2 linked regions of the Hahella sp. HNIBRBA332 genome follow. The protein of the gene in region 2 binds, or shares a complex with, the protein of the main gene of each other region. Links are inferred from orthologs where the notes say so. Each region holds a gene or a part of one and is shown on either strand. Other genes may lie near its edges. The genes, in order: pabB and O5O45_RS29570.

What was found.
Region 1: the proteins of O5O45_RS29570 (region 2) and pabB are in contact, whole or in part, in a solved structure (PDB 8RP0), measured with the Escherichia coli proteins. The link is inferred for Hahella sp. HNIBRBA332 from one-to-one orthologs.

The regions. Positions count from the first base shown.
Region 1 is NZ_CP132203.1:3,029,319-3,032,554, reverse strand. What follows is about bases 280-3,188. They hold pabB (aminodeoxychorismate synthase component I), read right to left. Parts: upstream 2,446-3,188; coding sequence 1,114-2,445; downstream 280-1,113. Other genes in these bases: O5O45_RS13420 (DUF6160 family protein), read left to right, coding at 3,185-3,188; thrH (bifunctional phosphoserine phosphatase/homoserine phosphotransferase ThrH), read left to right, coding at 503-1,117. In the rest of the region: more of O5O45_RS13420, read left to right, coding at 3,189-3,236. UniProt on the Escherichia coli protein: Part of a heterodimeric complex that catalyzes the two-step biosynthesis of 4-amino-4-deoxychorismate (ADC), a precursor of p-aminobenzoate (PABA) and tetrahydrofolate.
Region 2 is NZ_CP132203.1:6,627,297-6,630,388, forward strand. Bases 240-3,004 are described here. They hold O5O45_RS29570 (anthranilate synthase component II), read right to left. Parts: upstream 2,035-3,004; coding sequence 1,444-2,034; downstream 240-1,443. Other genes in these bases: trpC (indole-3-glycerol phosphate synthase TrpC), read right to left, coding at 240-303; trpD (anthranilate phosphoribosyltransferase), read right to left, coding at 314-1,354; trpE (anthranilate synthase component I), read right to left, coding at 2,087-3,004. In the rest of the region: more of trpC, read right to left, coding at 1-239; more of trpE, read right to left, coding at 3,005-3,092. UniProt on the Escherichia coli protein: Part of a heterodimeric complex that catalyzes the two-step biosynthesis of 4-amino-4-deoxychorismate (ADC), a precursor of p-aminobenzoate (PABA) and tetrahydrofolate.

The sequences.
Region 1 (3,236 bases), 3.6 Mb from region 2 along the record:
CGCTCGAATCCATAATCCGAGCAAAGGCATTCCTGCTGGCGAAGGAAGTTAAGCTGGATATTCTGCGAAAGGAGGCGGCTATGGCTATAGAGGGACGTCAGACAGCCGTCCCGGACAGCAAACCGGGACGTGGCTAATTATTCGAGTAAGAGGTGATTAAAGAATTTGATTCGCCAAAACTAACGTCAGAGTTAACCCTAACGCATTAAACGCAACCAGACCAGCCAGCTTTTTTGCGCTGATGTACATCGGACTCTCCTCTATAGTTTGATCTTGTTATTTTTTTCGTAAACTTATGTGAAATCTTGTTTACATCTTTAATCGATTTTAGCTTTATTCATCGAATATGCAACCCCCTGCTAAACCCTTATGATTAAGGCGTTTTTTAGGAAATGCAGGACTGGCCTGGGATGCTGTGGGGCGCTGTGTCACGCCTGAAACGAGCGGCGTAGGCGTTTGGTTTCTGTAACTTTTAAGTGAATAAAGATGACAGGAGTGAGCCGTGGAACTAGCGTGTCTGGATTTGGAAGGCGTGTTGATACCCGAGATATGGATCGCCTTCGCGGAAAAAACAGGGATAGAAGCTCTACGTGCGACGACCCGGGATATTCCGGACTACGACGTGCTGATGAAGCAGCGGTTGAAAATCCTTGACGAGCATGGCTATGGGTTGCCGGATATACAGGCCGTTATCGCCACGCTGGAGCCGCTTCCTGGCGCGCAGGAGTTTGTCGCCTGGCTGCGGCGCCGATTTCAGGTGGTGATTTTGTCTGATACCTTTTATGAGTTCGCCATGCCGTTGATGGAAAAGCTAGGCTGGCCCACATTGTTGTGTCATCGCTTGGAGGTCGACGAGAGCGGCAAAGTGACGAATTACGCGTTGCGCCAGCAGGACCCAAAACGGATGTCGGTGCGGGCGTTTCACAGTCTGAATTACCGTGTGATTGCGGCGGGAGATTCATACAACGACACCACTATGTTGGCGGAGGCGGACGCCGGCATATTGTTCAAGGCGCCCGACAACGTTATTGCTGAATATCCACAGTTTCCGGCAGTGCATACCTACGATGAACTACGCGAGGAATTTATTAAAGCCAGCCGTTTGGTGACGAACTAATCTTCACGTTTGCCGGGTAGATCTCCGCCGAGGGCTTCAACGATGTGTCTGATTTTCACAACGGACTCATTGTATTCCGCAAGGCAGTTGGAGTCCGCGACGATGCCGCCACCGCCCCAGACATGCATGTCGCCTTGCCGACAGGTCATGGTGCGGATGGCTATGTTGCTATCCATGCGGCCATCATTGGACAGGTAAAAAACACTGCCGCAGTAAGCGCTACGAGCATGGCCCTCCAACTCATCAATAATTTCCATCGCCCGCTTTTTGGGCGCGCCCGTAATCGATCCTCCTGGCGAACAGGAAATAAGGGCGGCGAAAGGCGAAACATCGTCGCGCAGGGTGGATGTCACCGTGCTGACCAGGTGATGAACATTGCTGTAGGTTTCCAGAGCGCAGAGCTTCTCGACTTTAACGCTACCAATATTTGAAATCTTGCCCAGATCATTGCGCAGCAGGTCGACAATCATCACGTTTTCCGCCCGGTCCTTGGGGCTGGACGTAAGGTCTTCTATGTGGCGAAAGTCGTCGACGGCGCTGGCTCCGCGTGGGCGGGTGCCTTTGATCGGCTTGGTGACGACATCGCGACCGTTCACCGTAAGAAACTTTTCCGGCGAGAAGCAAAGCAGGTCTCCCTGGCCGCTGCGGAAAAAGGCGGAGTAGGGGGCCTTGGCTACCTGTCTGACTTTGATATAAGCGTCTAAAGGATCGCCTGTATAGGCGCCGGAAAAGCGCTGTGTCAGGTTAATCTGATAGCAATCCCCGGCGAGAATGTACTCTTTGATTCTGGCGAATTCATTTGCGTATTGTTCGTAGCGCCAATCTGGAGAAATTGCGCGAGTGACGTTGAAAGTGTCTGTAGCGGGGCGCTGTTGCTTCAGTAGGGTTTGGAACGCTGATGCGCCAAAACCGGTGATGGTCTTTTTATCGTGCTCCACGATCAAATAGTGCTCGTAAGCCCCGATGCAGGCGGATGGAAACTCGGACTCTCGACGCCAGTTGCGGTCGCCAAGCAGCTGATTGCGTCCAAACTCATAGCTGATGAACCCTATCAGCCCCCCTTTGAAGCAGGGCGTTGGCCGAACGGCGCGGGGTTGCTGGGCGAGCGCCAGCAGGTCGGCGTAAGAGATTGGCGTCTCCGTCTCATTGGAACGGGTGATATAGTGAGCGTTTCCTTGGCTGCGGGCCATCCATTCCGGATCGCAGGCGATAATTTCAAAAGCGCGACCTTCTTGGGTTCGACAGTCCAGCCAGCAAAAGCCGGGACGGGAAGCTAGCAAGTGAATGACGGCGTTATAGTCTGCGTAGGGAATGGTGAAAACTGACATCAACAAATATTGGCCTGGTTAAAAAACGCCCCTTCCGGCGCCCGATAAGCGCCAATGGCTCATTAATCCGACATTTTAACCCTCCGGCATCCATTTTTCAGGCGCTCGGACGGCGGCGTTTCGCGGCCGGACTTCTTATTGTCTTACGTCCATTGGTCTGACTGGTCTCAAAAGACTGCCGAATTGTAGTGTCAGCGCGCGCATATTTGAAGTTGCTCACGCTTTTAGTTCTCTGACTGCGGCTCCAAGTCGGTCACAACTCTCCGGCTAGCTGAGTCTAAGAGGGAGGGGTTTCAGCAGGAATGACTGGTTGAGAGGCGCGTTTGGGCGGGCCTTGTCGGACCGTATATAGGCCAGATGGCTAAATAGTGTCTACCTGTTAACACTTCTTAACAAACGGCATGATTTCTGTGATTTCATTCACGGATTCGTCAGTAACACAACCCTACACTGGCCTCGTGATTGTGAAACACAAATCAAACAAAAACGAAACGTTTCACAATGCTCAGGCGGTTGTACTTAGACGCTAATTGTTTGTTTTTAAATGGAATTCTAGGCGCGTATTAATAATATGGAAACTGTGAGAGTAATCACGGAAAACCAATGAAGCGTAAACTAAATTAACAATCGCTCAGAATTATTCGGTCGGTTGTCAAACAATTTGTTTGATTACTGAGCGGTAATCTGAAGCTCACGAGAGTTTCCTGAAATTAAAAAAATAAACATTAGGAGAATTTTAATGAAAGGCCTGAAAAAATTAGTTTTGGTATCTGCTATTGCTGCGGCTCCTC
Region 2 (3,092 bases):
ATCAATATCAGTGAGAACGGAAAGGCAGGCGGCTCCGCCTTGTTCATAGCTTTTGGCGATGGCTTCGGGATCGAAATTTTCCCGAATCACCCCCTTGCTGGGAGAGGCCTTCTTGATCTCAGCGATGACCGCCGGGGCATTGTGCTGAAACCGCTTTTCGATGGCGCGGGCGAAGCCGCGCACCGGGCCCGCCCGGTGCAGGCCGTCTTTCAGAACGGACAAAGGCTGGCGCAACTTGAGCGCTTCCACTTCCTGTTTCTTACGGTCAATGATCTTTCTCAGAATCGTAGGCGTGTCGTTCATAGGTTGACCTTTATTCCTCTTCCTTAAAGCAGGCCGAAAAACTGGCCAGCTCTTTTAGTTTAGCAAAGGCCAGCCCGGAACCAATCGCGTCCTGGGCCATTTCCACGCCTTCTTGGAAGGAGCGGGCCAGGTCTGCGGCGTAAATCGCCGCCCCGGCGTTCAGGGCGACAATATCCCGGGCTTTTTGTGACGTTTGATCCGTCGCTTTGGTCAGCGCTGCTTCAATCAGTTTCAGGCTTTCCTCGGCGCTGGTCACGGTCAGGCCGTCCAGAGAGCGGCGCATGATTCCTGCGTCTTCTGGAGTAAGCGTGTATTCGGTGATTTTACCGTCTTTCAGTTCCGCCACGTGGGTTTCGCAGGCGAGACTGATTTCGTCCAGGCCGTCCGCGGCGGAGACAACCAGAACGTGCGTGCTGCCCAGCCGTTGCAGGACTTCCGCCAGCGGCAGGCACAGCAATGGGTTGAATACGCCGATGACCTGTTTGGTCACGCCGGCGGGGTTGGTCAGGGGGCCGAGCATGTTGAAGATGGTGCGGATGCCCATTTCCCGTCGAGGCCCGATCGCGTGCTTCATGGCGCTGTGGTGGGCCGGGGCGAACAGAAAACCAACGCCGATTTCCTTGATGGCGCGGGCGACCTGCTCGGTGTTCATATCCAGGTTGATCCCGGCGGCTTCCAGTACGTCGGCGCTGCCGGAGCGGCTGCTGACGCTGCGGTTGCCGTGCTTGGCGACTTTACCGCCGGCGGCGGCCACCACGAAGGCGGCGGCGGTGCTGACGTTGAACAGGTTGGAGCCATCGCCCCCGGTGCCGCAGGTGTCCACCAGGTGTGGATCATTGATGTCGACTTTGCTGGCCAGCTGGCGCATGACCTGGGCGGCGCCGGTGATTTCGCCGACGCTTTCACTTTTGAATCTCAGCGCCACCAAGAACCCGCCAATCTGTGCGGGAGTGGCCTGTCCGGTCATGATCTGCTGCATGACCTCAATCATTTCTTCGGTGGTGAGGTCTTTTCTATCGACAACTTTGGCGATAGCGGCTTTGATATCCATGGCGCAATTCCTCGTAGTTTTTAGACTATGTTGTTTTCTTATCCGGCGCGCAATTAAACCTAAGCTTACGCCGTTGGCTGATCTCTGGCTTAGCGGTTGACCGATTGCTGCAAGAAGTTGCGCAGTAAGTCGTGGCCCTGCTCCGTGAGAATGGACTCCGGGTGGAATTGCACGCCTTCTATCGCCAGTTCCTTGTGACGCACGCCCATGATTTCTTCCAGACCGCCGTCTTCATTCTGGGTCCAGGCGGTGACTTCCAGGCAATCCGGGAGGCTGTCCGAGCGGATCACCAGTGAGTGATAGCGGGTCGCTTCAAACGGATTGTTGAGGCCTTTGAATACGCCAACGTCATTGTGATACACCTTGGAGGTCTTGCCATGCATGACTTTGCCGGCGCGAATCACTTCACCGCCGAACGCCTGGCCGATGCTTTGATGGCCCAGACATACGCCCAGGATAGGAAGTTTGCCGGCGAAATGCTTGATCGCCGCGACGGAAATCCCCGCCTCATTGGGGGTGCAGGGGCCGGGGGAAATCACCAAATGCTGCGGTTGCAGCGCCTCAATTTCTTCTATCGTGATCTCATCGTTGCGGTAGACGCGCACGTCAGCGCCCAGCTCGCCCAGGTACTGTACGACGTTGTAAGTAAAAGAGTCGTAATTATCAATCATCACCAACATGTTCAAACCCTCAAAATTCTGTCTGTATATTCGCCGTCATGTGATAGAAGGCTCATAGCCCTTTTTGCGCCATGGCCACGGCCCGGAATACGGCGCGGCCTTTGTTGAGGGTTTCCTTCCATTCCAGGCGCGGCACGGAATCGGCGACCACGCCAGCTCCGGCCTGAATATAAAGCGTCTTGTCCTTGATAACCGCTGTGCGAATAGCGATGGCGGTGTCCATGTTGCCGTTCCAGGACAGATATCCGATAGCGCCGCCGTAAACGCCGCGTTTGACGGGCTCCAGTTCGTCGATGATCTCCATGGCGCGGATTTTCGGGGCGCCGCTCAGCGTACCGGCGGGCAGGGTGGCGCGCAGTACGTCAATGGCGCTCAGGCCCTGGCGTAGTTTGCCGGTGACGTTGGAGACGATATGCATCACATGGGAGTAGCGCTCGATCACCATCTTGTCGGTCAGTTCGACGCTGCCGATATCGCTGACGCGGCCGACATCGTTACGGCCCAGGTCGATCAGCATCAGGTGCTCAGCGAGCTCTTTTGGGTCCGCCAGCAGTTCTTCTTCCAGCGCTTTGTCTTCCGCCTCTGTCGCTCCCCGTTTGCGAGTGCCGGCGATGGGCCGCACGGTGGCGACGCCGTCTTCCAGGTGCGCCAGAATTTCCGGTGAGGAGCCGACCACATGAAAATCGCCGAGATCCAGATGGTACATATAAGGAGAAGGGTTGAGGCAGCGGAGGGAACGATACAGGTTGATGGGCTCAGCGGTGAAGGGGACGGACATACGTTGGGATATCACCGTTTGCATCACGTCTCCCGCCAGCACGTATTCCTTGATCTTTTCCACGGCGGCTTCGAAGTTGGGCTGCGTGAAACCGGAGGCGAAATCCTCCTCCGCGATCTGCAGGTCCTGCTGTACGTGCAGGTTATGCTCGGGAATAGGACGTCGCAACAGAGTTTCCAGCTCATCCAGGCGGGCCTGGGCGCGTTCGCTGGCTTCCGCCGCGCCGGGGTCGGCATGATGAATCAACATTAGTCGGCCGCTCAGGTTATCGAACACCACC